Regions from separate parts of the Saccharopolyspora antibiotica genome, predicted to be linked through region 1. Evidence: riboswitches for the same ligand, from Rfam matches in the RefSeq annotation. Region 1 holds a riboswitch; each other region holds the start of a gene.
The links. Region 1 has a riboswitch for thiamine pyrophosphate ahead of thiO (glycine oxidase ThiO). Riboswitches for the same ligand answer to the same signal wherever they lie in the genome.
Positions count from the first base shown of each region.

Region 2: another riboswitch for thiamine pyrophosphate. It lies ahead of thiD (bifunctional hydroxymethylpyrimidine kinase/phosphomethylpyrimidine kinase); the one in region 1 lies ahead of thiO (glycine oxidase ThiO).
Region 3: another riboswitch for thiamine pyrophosphate. It lies ahead of ACL03H_RS11920 (thiamine ABC transporter substrate-binding protein); the one in region 1 lies ahead of thiO (glycine oxidase ThiO).

Region 1 covers NZ_JBJZOI010000005.1:84,894-90,108, forward strand. The annotation lists gene ACL03H_RS04910 (hypothetical protein) at 212-1,150, shown strand; gene ACL03H_RS04915 (alpha-lytic protease prodomain-containing protein) at 1,326-2,447, shown strand; gene thiE (thiamine phosphate synthase) at 2,741-3,415, opposite strand; TPP riboswitch at 3,490-3,597, shown strand; gene thiO (glycine oxidase ThiO) at 3,587-4,705, shown strand; gene thiS (sulfur carrier protein ThiS) at 4,693-4,893, shown strand; gene thiG (thiazole synthase) at 4,895-5,215, shown strand, end outside.
Region 2 covers NZ_JBJZOI010000014.1:114,747-119,961, forward strand. The annotation lists gene ACL03H_RS13755 (polysaccharide pyruvyl transferase family protein) at 1-576, shown strand, start outside; gene ACL03H_RS13760 (hypothetical protein) at 596-805, opposite strand; gene thiD (bifunctional hydroxymethylpyrimidine kinase/phosphomethylpyrimidine kinase) at 1,037-1,870, opposite strand; TPP riboswitch at 1,864-1,962, opposite strand; gene ACL03H_RS13770 (biotin attachment protein) at 2,005-2,277, opposite strand; gene ACL03H_RS13775 (hypothetical protein) at 2,544-2,813, shown strand; gene ACL03H_RS13780 (hypothetical protein) at 2,889-3,617, shown strand; gene ACL03H_RS13785 (hypothetical protein) at 3,686-4,087, opposite strand; gene ACL03H_RS13790 (hypothetical protein) at 4,284-4,499, shown strand; gene ACL03H_RS13795 (AMP-binding protein) at 4,572-5,215, shown strand, end outside.
Region 3 covers NZ_JBJZOI010000012.1:56,249-61,463, reverse strand. The annotation lists gene ACL03H_RS11935 (CPBP family intramembrane glutamic endopeptidase) at 1-403, opposite strand, end outside; gene ACL03H_RS11930 (FAD-dependent oxidoreductase) at 802-1,755, shown strand; gene ACL03H_RS11925 (4a-hydroxytetrahydrobiopterin dehydratase) at 1,759-2,052, opposite strand; TPP riboswitch at 2,122-2,232, shown strand; gene ACL03H_RS11920 (thiamine ABC transporter substrate-binding protein) at 2,279-3,325, shown strand; gene ACL03H_RS11915 (ABC transporter permease) at 3,322-4,905, shown strand; gene ACL03H_RS11910 (ABC transporter ATP-binding protein) at 4,905-5,215, shown strand, end outside.

The sequences.
Region 1 (5,215 bases):
GATCAGTGGCGCGGTCGTGCTGACCACCTGATCCAGTGGCACTGCGCGGTCGCGCGCAATTCCGCTCCGTATCGATCAGGAATCCGCAGGCCATTTCGCCGTTACTCGACGTGGTAGTCATCACGAAAGTGCAACGATCGGGAGAATTGCTCCGAGATCAACCGTTGACGGGTTTGGGAGAGAGTGCGCCGGCGTACGTAGGAGCCACACCTTGGCGAAGGAGAACGTCGAACGGGGGAAGACCGGGGCCGACGACGAGGACCCGGACGCGAAGCCGAAGAAGATCAATTTGTCGGGTGCCCAGGTGGCCGGGGGCGCGCTCGCGTCCGTGACCGCCGCGGTCCTCGGGTCCTACCTCGGACTCGCGGGCACGGTGCTCGGCGCCGGGATGACCAGCATCGTCATCACCGTGGGCGGAGCGCTCTACCAGCGCTCCCTGGAGTCGACCAAGCAACGGCTGGAGACCACCAAGGGCAAGGCGAGCGTCGCGCTCAAGCGCACCGCCAAGGCCCCAGCTCCGGGCGTCCCCGCCCGCCGCGCTGGACCCGGCGAGGAGGCCACCCGGAAGATCCAGGCCCTCGGCGGGCTGCAGTGGCCCGGCGGTGAGCAGGTCGAACGGGATCCCGACGCCACCCGTCGCGTGACGTCCGTGTCCCCGGACGACGCGACCCGGATGCTGCGCTGGAGCGAGCAGTCGACGGCTGAGGCCGAGAATCCGGTGCGGAGGATCCGCTGGGGCGTGGTGGCCGCCACGAGCGCCCTCGTCTTCGGCATCGGCATGCTCGTGATCACCGGCCTGGAGGGCGTGACCGGCCGACCGCTCTCCGGCGGCGACGGCGGCACCACGGTCGGCCGGGTGCTCGGCCCCGGCGCGAACGGGGGCGAGCCGACCCCCGCGCCGCAGCCGGAGACGGCGACCCCGGAGCGGTCAACGGCACCGGAACCCACCTCCTCCGATGCGCCCGAATCATCCTCCGCCGGAGAACCCGCGCCACCCGAGACCGACGAGACCACGGAGACCGGCCAGAGCGAAGCGCCGCGGCCGAGCGTGAGCGGCGTTCCGGAGGTCCCGGAGACCGCTGTGGAGAGCGTTCCGCAGCGTCCTGGATCCGGGGCGACGGGCGAGTCGAACGCAACGGACCCTCCGTGATCGGATGAATGCGAATGGTGAAAATTCCCGGTTATCCCGCGCTCCACCGCGGATTAACCGGGGATTCTTGGTCGCCGGATGCTTCGAAAGGAGGATGTGCCGCTCGGTGGTCTCCACCAATACTGCTCCGAGTCGGGATCTTTGAGCCCCACCTCAAGGAGTAAGGAGCCCACCCATGACACGCAGAATCGCGGCCCGCGTGGCCGGGACGATCGTGCTGGCCGCCGGAACCGTCGCCGCCTTCACCATGCCCGCATCCGCCACCGACGCCCCGGCGCCGCTGGCCAAGGCCGCCACCCAGATGGAGGCGATGCAGCGCGACCTCGGCCTCACCGCCGAACAGGCGCAGCAGCGGCTGCACGACGAGGCCATCGCCAACGAGGCGGACCGGGAGCTGCGCGGCGCGCTCGCCGACGCCTTCGGCGGTTCGCGCTACGACGCCGCGCTGGGCAAGCTCGTCGTCGGCGTGACGGACGCGAACCTCGTCGACGAGGTCCGGGCCGCCGGTGCCGAGGCGAAGGTGGTCCAGTTCAGCACCGCGCAGCTCGGCGGCGTCGTGGACGGCCTCAACGCGCAGCAGGCCCCCCAGGGCGTCACCGGCTGGTACGTCGACTCGGCCAGCAACAAGGTCGTGCTCACCGCCGCCACCGGCTCCGGCGCGCAGGCCGCCGACTTCGTCCGCTCCTCCGGGGTGGACGCGCAGGCGGTGCGGGTCGTGGAGTCCACCGAGGCACCACGCGTCCTCGCCGACGTCATCGGCGGCAACGCCTACATGATCGGCAGCGGCGCCCGCTGCTCCGTCGGCTTCTCGGTGGAGGGCGGCTTCGTCAGCGCCGGCCACTGCGGCAACGAGGGCGACTCCACCAGCAGCCCGTCCGGAACCTTCGCCGGCTCCTCGTTCCCCGGCAACGACTACTCCTACGTGGAGGTCGCCTCGGGCGAGACCCCGCAGCCGCTGGTGAACGACTACGCGGGCGGCAGCGTCGGCGTGGGCGGCTCCACCGAGGCCGCCGAGGGCGCGTCGATCTGCCGGTCCGGTTCCACCACCGGCTGGCACTGCGGCACCGTCGAGGCCAAGAACCAGACGGTGAACTACGCGGAGGGCAGCGTCGAAGGCCTCACCCGCACCGACGTGTGCGCCGAGCCCGGTGACTCGGGCGGCTCCTGGCTGTCCGATGACCAGGCGCAGGGCGTGACCTCCGGCGGTTCGGGCGACTGCACCAACGGCGGGACCACGTACTTCCAGCCGGTCAACGAGATCCTCGACGCCTACGGGCTCACCCTGCTCACCCAGTGAGCCGCCCGCGCCCGGTGAACCCGGGTGCGCGGCGAACGCCCGTGAACGCCCCTCGTTCCCGGGTGACCGAGCGGTCCAGGAGCGGGCTGCGCCTCAGCCCCACGAGGCGCAGCCCGCTTCCGCGATTTCTCAAGAAATCTCTCTTCCCCCGCCGCCGTCACCGCGCGCGGTACCGCGATTTCTCGCGAAATTGCCGCCCCGCGAGCGCGGTCCGCGGCGTTGTCCGCGCGGAGCCCGGCACCCGGGGTCGACGCGTCGCACCGCGATTTCTCGCGAAATCGCAAGATCGGTGGTCAGTCGGGCAGGCCGGCGCGGAGGGACTCGGCGGCGGCGCGCGGGTCCTCGGCCTCGGTGATCGCGCGGACCACGACGATGCGCTCCGCTCCGGCCGCCACCACCTCGGGCAGGTTGGAGTGGTCGATGCCGCCGATCGCGAACCACGGCCTGCCGTGGCCCCGGTGCTCCGCCGCGTGGCGCACCAAAGCGGGCCCCGCGGCCTCTCGGCCGGGCTTCGTCGGAGTCGTCCACACCGGCCCGGTGCAGAAGTAGTCCACTCCGGCCTCGGTCGCGCCCGCGTCGGCCTGCACCACGTCGTGCGTGGAGCGGCCGATGGCGATCTCGTCGCCGAGGATCCGGCGGGCGACCGGGACGGGGAGGTCGTCCTGGCCCAGGTGCAGCACGTCGGCCTCCGCGGCCAGCGCCACGTCCGCGCGGTCGTTCACCGCCAGCAGGGCCCCGTGCCGCACGCACGCCTCCGCGAGCACCTCCAGCGCCGCGAGCTCCCGGCGCGCCTCCAGCGGAGCGCCGTCGCGCCCCTTGTCCCGCAGCTGGATCACGTCCACGCCACCGGAGAGCGCGGCCTCGACGAACTCGGCCAGGTCACCCCGCTCGGTGCGCGCGTCGGTGCAGAGGTACAGCCGTGCTTCGGCGAGCCGCGTGCGGATGCCGACACCGTCCAATCCGGGCATGACCCCAGGGTATCCCCGCCCCCGCTGGTCCTGGCCGCCTGCTGACCACGTCCCCGGTGATGAGTACGGTGGGAGGTGGTCCGCACGGGAGTCCGGAGCAACCGGGCTGAGAGGGGGCACGAGCCCCGACCGTCGAACCTGATCCGGGTCATGCCGGCGCAGGGAGCGCAGATGTCTGAGCTGTCGGCCGTCACCGTCGTGGGTGGCGGCGTCATCGGTCTCGCCGTGGCTTGGCGGGCCGCGCGCGCGGGGCACCGCGTGCGCGTGATCGACGCCGGGGAACGCGCCGCTTCCTGGGTGGCCGGCGGGATGCTCGCCCCCGTCGCCGAGGCGACGCCCGGCGAGGAAGAACTCCTGGAGCTCGGCTCCGAGTCCCTGCTGCGCTGGCCCGGCTTCGCCGAGGAGCTGGTCCGCGATTCCGGGCGCGCCACCGCCCTGCGCACGGAGGGGACCTTCGTGGTGGCCGTGGACGAGGCCGACCGCGCCGACCTGGACCGGCTCGCCGAGCATCTCGCCTCGCTCGGTCGCGAGGTCACCCGGCTCAGCGCGCGGGAGCTGCGCCGTGCGGAACCCTCCCTCGGACCCGGAGTGCGGCGCGGGCTGGCGGTGCCCGGGGACCTGGCCGTGGACAACCGGCTCGCGCTGGCCGCGCTGCGCTCGGCGGCGGAGGCGGCCGGGGCGGAGTTCCGCGACGGCCGGGTGCGCGCGGTGCGGCCCGGAGCGGTGGAGCTCGATGGCGAAGAGCTGCGCTGCGACGTCGCGGTGATCGCCGCTGGGGCGCGCTCCGGCGAGCTGCACGACGGGCTGCGCGGCCGGATCCGGCCGGTGAAGGGCGAGGTGCTGCGGCTGCGCGCGCGCCGCTCGGCGCTGCCACCTCCCACCCGGACCGTGCGCGGACCGGTGCACGGCAGGCAGGTCTACCTGGTGCCGCGCGACGACCGAGGCCTCGTCGTCGGCGCGACCCAGCACGACGCCGGTTTCGACCTCGGCGTCACCGCGGGCGGGGTGCGAGACCTGCTGGCGGACGCCGAACGGCTGCTGCCGGGGATCGCCGAGTACGAGCTGGTCGAGGCCCTCGCCGGGTTGCGGCCCGGAACCCACGACAACCTGCCGTTGATCGGGTGGCTGGAACCCGGGGTGCTGGTCGCGACCGGCCACCACCGCAACGGGTTCCTGCTCGCGCCGATCACCGCCGAGGCCGTGCTCGCGGTCCTGGCCGGGCAGCGGCCACCCGCGGCCGTCGATCCGGAGCGGGGACACGACGGAGGAGGTCGACCGTGCAAGTGCTGATCAACGGTGCGCCGCGACCGGTGACCGCGGACGACACGCTGGCCGGAGTGCTGGCGGAGTTCGGGGTGGCCGAGCGCGGCGTGGCCGTCGCCGTCGACGGTGCGGTGGTGCCCAGGGCTTCCTGGCCCGCCACCCGGTTGCGCGACGGGGCGGTCGTGGAAGTGCTCACCGCGGTGCAGGGAGGCTGACGTGGACGATCCACTGGTGATCGCGGGCCGGGAGTTCGGCTCGCGGCTGATCACGGGAACCGGGGGAGCGGCGAACCTCGCAGTGCTGGAGCGCGCGCTGATCGCCTCGGGCACCGAGCTCACCACGGTCGCGATGCGCCGCGCTGACGCGGGCGGGCGCACCGGGGTGCTCGAACTGCTGGGCAGGCTCGGCATCGAGTCGCTGCCGAACACGGCGGGGTGCCGGACCGCGGCCGAGGCGGTGCTCACCGCCCAGCTGGCGCGGGAGGCGCTGGAGACGAACTGGGTGAAGCTGGAGGTGGTGGCGGACGAGGAGACGCTG
Region 2 (5,215 bases), on a different contig from region 1:
AGCTCCGCCGGCCAGCTCACCGCCACCGGGGACGACATGTTCTTCGGCATCGAGCCGGACCTGTACTCCTCCGACGACGACGCGCCGGAGGTGATGATCTGCCTGCAGTCGGACCTGCTGGACGTGACGGTGCCCGCGCTGGCCGGATTCCTGCTGGACACCCTGCGCTCGTGGGACGTGCGTCCCGAACAGGTCGGGATCGTCGAGGGGATCCCGCGGGTGGACCGGGAGGTCTTCGCGCTCGTGGAGCACGACCTGCCCGGTTCCCGCTTCTACGCCTTCTCCGAGATCATGGACCAAGGCCTGCCCGCCAAGGCGGGGCAGCGCTGGCTGTCGACCCGGTTCCACATGCACCTGATGGCCGCCGCGGCGGGGGCGCACGGGGTGGCCGTGTCGATCAACTCCGGGTACTACACGAACAAGCACCGGTCGTTGATCCAGCGCGGTTCCGGCTGGGGGCTCAGCGAGGGGCTGCAGGTGCCGCCGTCCCCGACGGAGGGCGGCTACGAGCAGTCCACGCTCACCGCGCTGCAGGAGGCCAAGTCGAAGCTGGCCTGGTCGATCTACGGCGACTGAGCCCGGAACGGGCGGCGGCTCAGGCCGCCGCCCGGCCCTCCTCCGGAAGCTGCCGGCTCGGAGCCTCCGGGTGCAGCACGTGGATCTCGGCCACCGGTTGTTCGGCCTCGGCATCGGCCTGCGCGGCGGCCGCTTCGCGCCTGCGGTCCGCGATGTAGAAGGGGGCGGCCGCCAGCACCGGCACCAGCATCCCCGCCAGCATGATCAGAATGGAAATTCCCGTAGTCAAGGCCACCGAACCCCGCGCGGTGGGACGCCGCCGCCCCACGACCGAGCACGCCGAACGAACGTGTCGTGGACCTCATCGTCGCGGCGGAGGGTGTTCGTTAACACCACCCGAAAGTGCTCCTGATCACGATCTTCGAGTCGTCTCAGCAGGTGGTCATCGCGGCGGGACCGGAGCCCAATAGTTGATCTTGAGAACCCCGGAACCCGCTGCGGCACAACCCGATCCGGCGCCTCACCACCAGCGGTGGAAGTGGTGCACGGGCCCGTGCCCCCGTCCCACGTCGAGCCGCTCCGCCGCCCGCAGGGCCTCGGTCAGGTAGGTCTTGGCCTCCCGCACCGCCGAGATCCAGTCCGGCGAGCGCGGGCGCAGCGCGGCCACCGCCGCCGAGAGCGTGCACCCGGTGCCGTGATCGCTGGTCGTCTCGACCCGCTCCCGGCGCAGCAACTCGACGCCGCCGTCACCGCGGAACAGGTCGACGCTGCTCGGCTCCCGCAGGTGCCCGCCCTTGAGCAGCACCCGCCGCGCCCCCAGCCCCGCCAGTCGTTCGGCCTGCGCCGCCATCCCGGCGGAGTCCGCGACCTCGGGCTCACCGAGCAGGTCCGCCGCCTCCGGCAGGTTCGGGGTGATCAGGTCGACGCGGGGCAGCAACTCGTCGCGCAGCACCGCGACCGCCTCGTCGGCCAGCAGCCGGTGCCCGCTCTTGGCCACCATCACCGGGTCCAGCACCACGTGCGGCGGGGCGTAGCGGTCCAGCGCCGCGACCACCGCGCGGATGACCCCGGCGTTCGCCAGCATCCCGATCTTGACCGCGTCCACCCGCACGTCGTCGAGCAAGGTGTTCAGCTGGGCGGTCACGAACTCCGGCGGCACCTCCCGCACCTCGGCGACGCCGGTGGTGGTCTGCGCCACCAGGGCGGTCGCCACGGCCGTGCCGTAGGCGCCGTTGGCGGAGAAGGACTTGAGGTCGGCCTGGATCCCGGCACCACCGCTGGGGTCGGTGCCGGCGATGCTCAGGACGTTGGGGATCCGCCCGGATTGCTCGGGGCGGGCAGCACGAACGGTCACGTCGGTGACGTCCCTCCGCTAGCACGAACTAGGTCAGGTTCGACGGGTCTGCTCTCAGCCCGGCCGCTCGCCGGGCACCCCGCGTCACTGCTCCCAACCTAGCAACCAGCTCCGCCGCGGCCAGCGGCCCCGACTCACTCGACCAGGCCGATGATCGAGCCCGGGGTGAACCGCTCGCCCGCCCGGCCCTGCCACCAGAGGGTGCCCGAGGCGGGAGCCAGCACCGCCCGGGTCCGGCCGTCAGCCCGGACCTCCGCGACCGCTTCCCCGCCGCGCACCCGCTCCCCGTCGGCCGCCAGCCAGCGGAGCAGCTCCCCCGGCTCGTGCGGGTCCGCGCGCGGGCGGGGGAAGTGCAGGTCCGTCACGGCGTTCCCCTCCAGCGTCCGGCGCGGCGAAGGGCCCAGCATGGGCGGTGATCCTTCTCACCACAAGTGAACCTTCCGCTCCCGGACCTGCTGCGAGCGGCGCAGCTCGCCAGCAGCGCCGGGGCGAGACCGTACGGCTGAACAGTCCCGGCAACCCGCTCGGAGCCGCGCGGCCGGGGAATCGGCCGCCCCCGCGAATGCAACGTGGGCGGGGGCTCGTCCGTCTAGAGTTCGAGATCCGGCCAACGGACCGAAGCCGGGCGGCCCCGCGCGGCGGGCGTCCTGAAAGGCATGGGGGTGGGACGGCAGTGTTCCCCGATCAAGAGCACGTGTGGTGGATCGTCGGCGCGGGCCAGCGCGTCCGGCACGCGATCACGGTGCGCCCCGGTGCCAGACCCGCCGGCGACCCCGTCTCCGCGCTCTGCTCGAAAACGATCAAGCTCCCGCACGAGACCTGGCCCGCGAGCAAGGAGCCGTCGAGCCGTCGCATCACGCAGCGTTGCGCCGAGTGCGAGCACCAGGTCGAGGAACAGCTGGCCCTCGATCGGGATCTCGTGGTCACCACCTGGGACGCCTGAGGGCGAGCGATGTCACACCGCTGACGGGTGATCACCTGGTGAGGCGACCCTCGGTGGCGGATTAGAGTTGATGCAATGGACACCACTGCCGACGCCCCCCGACCCACCCGTTCCCGCCGCTCGTCCCGGCCGGATCCGGCGCAGGTCTGGGCCCCCCTGGCCGGTCTCGCCGACGCGGCGGCGCGAGGCGGCGCGTCCGGAGCCGTTGCGATCACCCGCGGGTTCGACCGCAACAGCAGGCTGCGCGCCAAGGCGCTGCGCGAGCTGCTGGAGGAGCGCGGCGCCGCGGCCATCGAGATCACCCCGGCGGTGGGCAGCGAGCGGTTGCTCGCCGGCACCGAGATCAGCTCGGTGGTGAACCTGATCGGCTCCGGTTCCTGGCAGCCGCACCGGTTGGCCGCCAAGCTGCGCGCCCCGCTGCTGGTCCCCAGCGCCGGCGAGTCGGGCGACTCCTCCCGGGACGTCATCGGCGTCACCGGCGCCGAGGGCGCGCGCGACGTCGCGCTCTCGCACGTGGCGGTCCGGCCCGAAGCGGACGGCGAGGGCAGCCTGGTCGTCACCGCCGACGGTGAGCCGCTCTCGGTCCCCGGTGGTTCCGTCGCGGTCACCCTGCGGGAACAGCGCCTGGAGGTCCGGCTGGCCGGACCCGACTTCGCCGAGCAGACCTTCGCCGCGGGCGAGGTCCGGGTCGAGACGGTCGACGCGCCGCACCGGCTGGTCCGCGACGAGCTGCCGATCGCCGCGTTCGAGGGCGCGCTGACCTTCACCGCCGAGCCGACCGGGCTCGTCCTCCGCTCCGTCTGAGGCCTCCTCGCGCACCGAGCCGCTGCTCCTCCCCCGAGGGCAGCGGCTTCGTCGTTCTCGGCCCCGGATCACCTCCGGCGCCGGGGCGCCCGGTGCAGCAGCGCCGCGGCGGCCGCGAGCACGACGCCGACCAACGCCAGGGCCAACGGCGAAAGCGAACCCGGCAGCACGGCGTTGCGCACGGTCCACCAGGTCACCAGCAGCAGGACGAGCCCCAGCAACCCGGCCGTCACCGCCATCAGCGGCCGGTGCCGCGGCACCTGCCGGAGGTTGCTCCTGGCCACCGGCGTCATCCGCCGCACCGCGACCGCGACCGGCAGCACGACCAGCGCCACCACGAGCGCTCCCAGCAGGGAATCCGTCCGGGTCGGGGCGTGCCCGAGCCCGAGCAGCAGCCCGAGGACCCCGATCGCGAGCACCAGCAGCACCCGGTGCAGCGCGCGCCACAGCAGCGCGTCGTAACCAGCCATGATCGCAGTGTCCCAGGCGCACGCCGGCCGCCCGACCCACGTTCGGCCGCTTGACAGAGTCCTCGATACCTGATCTCCGTCGCGCCAAAAAATTCCACGATTAATCATGCGAACATCCGTCACATCGGTGACCCTGAGGCATCTCACACCGAGGGGCGCGGGGACGGACGCGCTCCGCGCCTAGGGAGGAGTTCGCATGATCGACGGCGAGCAGTGGGAGATCAGTTGCCGGGACGTCGCGGGCAGGCGGCGCCAGGTCGGGGTCTACGTGAACCAGGGCAACGTGGTGCTCGTCGCCCCGCCCGGGGAGACCGCGGTGCTGGCACCATTGGAGGCGGGCCGGCTGCGGGCGGCGCTCCGGGACGCCGTGGTCTCCGCCGCCACACCGGGGCGGGTCGTTCCGGAACGCTGAACCCTTCCCCTCCGCCGTTCCCCGAGGCATTATCTACTGATGAGTAGTTAAACCGGAGGAGGACGCGTGGGGATGTGGCGGCGGTCGGCGGAACGGACGCGGCGCGCGGTGGCGGGCGCGACCGAGCGGCCCGGGACGGGATCCCTCCGCTCCAGCGCGGGGACGCTGTGGCTGCTCGCCCGCCAGGGCGTCGTCCGCCCGATGCGGCCGGACAAGCTGCTGCGCATCGCGCGCGCCTGGCGGCACTGGGGCGTGACGCCCGCGCTCGGGTACGCCGTGGCCGCCATCCGGCACCCGGACCGGCCCGCCGTGATCGACGAGCGCGGGGCGCTGAGCTTCCTCGAACTCGACCAGCGCACCACCCGGCTCGCCCGCGGCCTGCGCCAGCGCGGCGTCCGCGGCAGCAGCCGGGTCGCGGTGCTCTGCCGCAACCACCACGGGCTCGTCGAGACCATCGTGGCGTGCGGCAAGCTCGGCGTGGACGTGGTGCTGCTCAACACCGGCCTGCGCCCGCAGCAGGTGCGGACCGTGCTCGCCGAGCAGCAGGCGGACCTGCTGGTCGCCGATGTCGAATTCCTCGACGAGCTCCCGGACCCGGACGTCGACGTGGTGCTCGCCTGGACCGAGGGCACCACCCGCCGCCCCACGCTGGAGCACCTCATCGGCAGCTCGACCGCGGGCCCGCTGCCCCGCAGGCCCCGGCACGCGCGGCTCAT
Region 3 (5,215 bases), on a different contig from region 1:
CGCCGTACAGCCATCGCTGGATGCACATGCTCCACGGGACCAGCAAGGCCAGCGAGAACATGCTCGTGGCGTTGTACAGCGGGGTGTAGTCCGTCCCGCCGGGCAGGCTCGGCGGCGTGTTGCCCCACTGCACGTCGAGAAGCGCGGCAGCCCGGCCGAGGACGGTGGGGAACGCGACCAGGCCCGCCAGCAGGAGGATCATCGCCAGGATCCCGCGCCCGATCCGACGCTTCTCCCCCGCGAACACCCGGTGGTACTCCACGCCCGGTGGCACCGGGCCCCGCCCGCCTCCGGAAGCGACCTGGCCGGGAAGTTCCGCGGCCCCTCCGCCCGGAGCCGGACCGAACGCGCCGATCGCGCGGGCGGGCTGGGTGGGCGCATCGTGGCTGTCGTGGGGCCTCATGCCGGAAACGCTAATTCGGCCCGTGAACGCCCGGCAGTGCGGCCGAACACGGGATCGCGCGCACATCGCACGGTTCGGGGCTGACAGATGTCATGCCCGCAGCGCGCTCGGTGCTGGGGGGAGGGCGCGCCGCCGCGGCGCACGAGCGCTCTCCCGCTCGGGTGAAGAGGCGGCGGTCAGGGGCGGCCGGAGCGGGCGCTCGCATGATTCGCACGCCATTCCTGCTCGATTTAGGTTGTGCCCATGCGGCACATCACCTCGACCTGCGGGGACTGCAACGGCAAGGGTTGTGGAAACTGCGGCGGCACCGGATCGATCACCATTCTCGAGGACTAGTTCGCGCGAACGCGGGAACGGCTGACCCGTGCGCGGCGGACGGCGCTGCTAGCGTGCGGAGGATGGCCACCATCGAGCGAGTCCTGGTCATCGGTGCCGGGGTCATCGGCCTCAGCACCGCCGTGACCCTCGCCGAAAGCGGGGTGCCGGTGCGCGTCCGGACCGACCAGCGCCCCGCGGAGACCACCTCCGCGGTCGCCGGCGCGATGTGGGGGCCGGCGCTGCTGCGACCCGCCGAGCGGGTGCGGCGCTGGGTGGCGGACAGCTACCCGAGGCTCGTCGCCCTCGCGGCCGACGAGAGCACCGGGGTGCACCTCGCCGCCGGGCGGATGGCCGCCCGCGTCGACCTCGGGGACCAGGTGCCGCCCGAGGCGCTGCTGCTGCCCGACCTGCGGCCCTGCACCCCCGGCGAGCTCCCGGAGGGCTTCCGCTCCGGCTACCGGGCGACCGCCCCGCTGATCGACATGCCCCGCTACCTGGAACACCTGACCGGCCGCTTCCTCGCGGCGGGTGGCGAGCTGCTGCTGAGCCCGGTCTCGTCGCTGGCCGAGGCGGTCGAGGAGGCCAGCCGGATCGTCGACTGCACCGGGGTCGGCGCGCGCGAACTCGTCGGCGACCCGGGGGTGCGACCGGTGCGCGGCCAGCACGTCATCGTGCGCAACCCGGGCCTCGACGAGTACTTCGTCGAGGTGGGCGGGGCGGAGGAGTTCACCGCGTGGTTCCCGCACGGCGACCGCGTCGTCCTCGGTGGGGTCGCCGTCGAGCACGACTGGTCGCGGGTGCCGGACCGGGCGACCGGCGCCGCGATCCTGCGCCGGTGCGCCCAGGCCGAACCGCGACTCGCCGGGGCCGAGGTGCTCGGTCAGCAGGTGGGGCTGCGCCCCGGGCGCGAAGCGGTCCGGCTGGAGGTCGAGCGGATCGGCGGCGCCACCGTCGTGCACAACTACGGCCACTCCGGAGCCGGAGTGGCGCTGTCCTGGGGTTGCGCCGCCGAAGCAGCGGAGCTGCTGGGCTGAGGCTCAGGTGAGGGCGTCGACGACGCCGTCGATCTCCTCGGCCATGGTGATGTCCTTGGCCGTGATGCCGCCCTCGGAGTGCGTGGAGAGCGCGAAGCGGAGCGTGCGCCAGCGGACGTCGAAGTCGGGGTGGTGGTTCTCGCTCTCGGCGATCTCCGCGATCCGGTTCACGGCCTGGATGGCCTGCGGGAAGCTCGCGAACTCCACCGCCCTCGTGATGGTGGAGCCCTCCTGGGCCCACTCCGGCAGCCGGGACAGCGCCTCGGCGACCTGCGCGTCGTTCAGCAGTTCGGTCATGCCTCCATGGTGGGCCTCGACGGGCCCCGATGCGACCGTCGGCCCCCGGCCGAGTGGCGGCACGTAGACTTCCGGGGCCACGGGAGTCCAGCGCGCTGGGCTGAGAGGAGGGGCGAAGCCCCTCGACCGTCCGCACCTGAACCGGATCATGCCGGCGCAGGGAGGTGTCGCGATCAGCTCGACGTTGCACGCGTGGCCGTTGCCGCTGTGCTGCTCGGGAGGACCGTTGAACCGATATCCGCGCTGGGTCGCCGCCCTCGCGATCGCCTCGCTCACCACCGGGTGCTCGCTCATCGGCAGCGGCGAACCGGAATCCGGGGCGCGCACCGTCACCCTGGTCGCGCACGACTCGTTCGCCGCCGATCCCGCCGCGCTCGCCGATTTCGAGCGGCGCAGCGGCATCCACCTGGAGGTGCGCAACAGCGGCGACGCGGGGGAGCTGACGAACAAGCTGGCGCTGTCCCAGGCGGCCCCCCTCGGCGACGTGGCCTACGGGGTGGACTCCACCTTCGCCTCCAGGGCTCTCTCGGCCGACGTGTTCGAGCCCTACCGGCCCGACGCGGCCGATCGCGGCCCGCAGCGCTACGCGCAGGACCAGCAGCACCGGCTCACCGCGGTCGACGTGGCCGACGTCTGCCTCAACGTCGACACCCGCTGGTTCGCCGAACACCGGGTGCCGGAGCCCGCGACGCTGCGCGACCTCACGGACCCGCGGTACCGCGACCTGGTCGCGCTGCCCGACCCGACGACCTCCTCCCCGGGACTGGCCTTCCTGCTCGGCACCATCGCCACCTTCGGCGAGCCCGGCTGGCAGGACTACTGGCGCCAGCTCACCGCGAACGGGGCGAAGCTCTCCTCCGGGTGGGAAGAGGCCTACAACCAGGACTTCTCCGGCTCCACCGGGCAGGGGCCGCGGCCGATCGTGCTCTCCTACGCCTCCTCGCCCGCCGCCGAGGTGGACGAGGCGGGCCGGCCGCGCACCCGGGCGCTGCTCGACGGGTGCTACCGGCAGGTCGAGTACGCCGGGGTGCTGACCGGCGCGAAGGACCCGGAGGCGGCGCGGGAGGTCGTGGACTTCCTGCTCTCGCCCGAGTTCCAGGGCCAGGTCGCCGAGCAGATGTACGTGTACCCGGCGGTGGAGGGGATCGCGCTGCCGCCCGGCTGGGAGACCAGCGCCCCCCTGCCCCCGCGTCCCACCGAGCTGCCCGCCGCCGAGGTGGAGCGCAACCGGGACCGGTGGGTCGACGAGTGGCGGACGCTGATCCGGGGATGAGCGGCAGACTGCCCGCCGCGCTCGCCGCGGCGGTCGTGCTCGGGTTCCTCGGGCTGTTCTTCGCCTGGCCCGTCGCCGCGATCATCGGGCTCGGGCTGGGCGGCGCCGGGCCGGTTCTGGCCGAGGCGGCGACCTGGCGGCTGGTCGGGTTCACCCTCGGGCAGGCCGCCGCGTCCACCGCCGTCGCGCTGCTGGCCGGGATGCCGCTGGCCTACGTGCTGGCGCGGCTCGCGATCCCCGGCCGCGGGCTCCTGCGGGTCGTGGTGACCGTGCCGTTCGTGCTCCCGACGATCGTGGTGGGGATGGCGTTCCGGGCGCTGTTCGGCGCCGAGGCGGGGGTGAGCGCGATCGTGCTGGCGAACGCCTTCTTCAACGTGGCCGTCGTCGCCCGCACGGTGAGCGGGCTGTGGGGCCACCTCGACCGCCGCGCCGAGGACGCCGCCCGCTCGCTCGGGGCGAGCCGGTGGCGGGCGTTCACCTCGGTCACCCTGCCCGCCCTGCTGCCCGCGCTCGGCTCGGCCGCCGCGGTGGTCTTCCTGTTCAGCGCCACCAGCTTCGGGGTGGTGCTGGTGCTCGGCGGCGGCGCGCTGCGCACCCTGGAGACCGAGATCTACCTGCGCACCGTGCAGCTGCTGGACCTGTCGGGTGCCGCCGCGCTGTCCCTGCTCCAGCTGGCGGCCGTGCTCGCCGCGCTGCTGGTGGCCACCGCCGCGCGGCGCCGCCGGGAGACCGCGCTGCGGCTGCGCGCCCCCGTCGACACCGCCCGGCGGCCGCAGGGCGGGGAGCGGATCATCGTCGGGTTCGCGCTGCTGGTGGTGGCAGCGCTGCTCACCCCGATCGCCACCCTGCTGGTCCGCTCGGTGTCCACCCGGGACGGGTGGGGGCTGGACGGCTACCGCGCGCTGCTGGGCACCGGAGAGCCCGGGACCTTGGAGGTCACCGGCCTGGAAGCGGCGCTGAACTCGCTGCGCACCGCGGCGGACGCGACCTGGATGGCCTTGCTGCTCGGGCTGCTCGCGTCGTTCGTGCTGGTCACGACCCGGCGCCGGTTCTTCGCCGAGGGGCTGGACCTGGCGCTGATGTTGCCGCTGGGGGTGTCCGCCGTGACGGTCGGGTTCGGTTACCTGATCACGCTCGGCTCGCTGCCGGGGGACCTGCGCACCTCGCCGCTGCTGGTGCCGTTCGCGCAGGCGCTGGTGGTCACCCCGCTGGTGATCCGCACGGTGCTGCCGGTGCTGCGGGCGATCGACGACCGGCTGCGGCAGGCCGCGGCGACCCTCGGCGCCGGGCCGTGGCGGGTGCGCCGCGAGATCGACGTCCCGCTGGTGCTGCGCACCGTGCTGGCCGCGGCCGGGTTCGGGTTCGTCGTCGCTCTCGGCGAGTTCGGCGCGACCAGCTTCCTCGCCCGGCCCGACGCGCCGACCCTGCCGGTGGCCATCGGCAGGCTGCTCGGCAGGCCGGGGGAGCTCAACTCGCAACTCGCCTACGCCGCCTGCGCGCTGTTGATGATCGTCACCGTGCTCGGCGTGGTGCTCATCGAGCGGCTGCGGGTGCGCGCCGATGCCGTGGAGGACTTCTGATGGGACTGGACGTGCACGGGCTCACGGTGCGCTTCGCCGACACCACCGCGGTGCGCGAGGTCGAGCTGTCCGTGCTCGACGGCGAGGTCGTCGCCCTGCTCGGCCCCTCCGGCTGCGGCAAGTCCACCCTGCTGCGCGCCGTCGCCGGTCTGGAGCGGCCGACCTCGGGCGAGGTGCGCTGGAACGGCCGCGACCTCGCGCGGGTCCCCGTGCACCGGCGCGGATTCGGCATGGTCTTCCAGGACGGGCAGCTGTTCCCGCACCGCGACGTCGCGGGGAACGTCGAGTTCGGTCCCCGGATGCGCGGTGT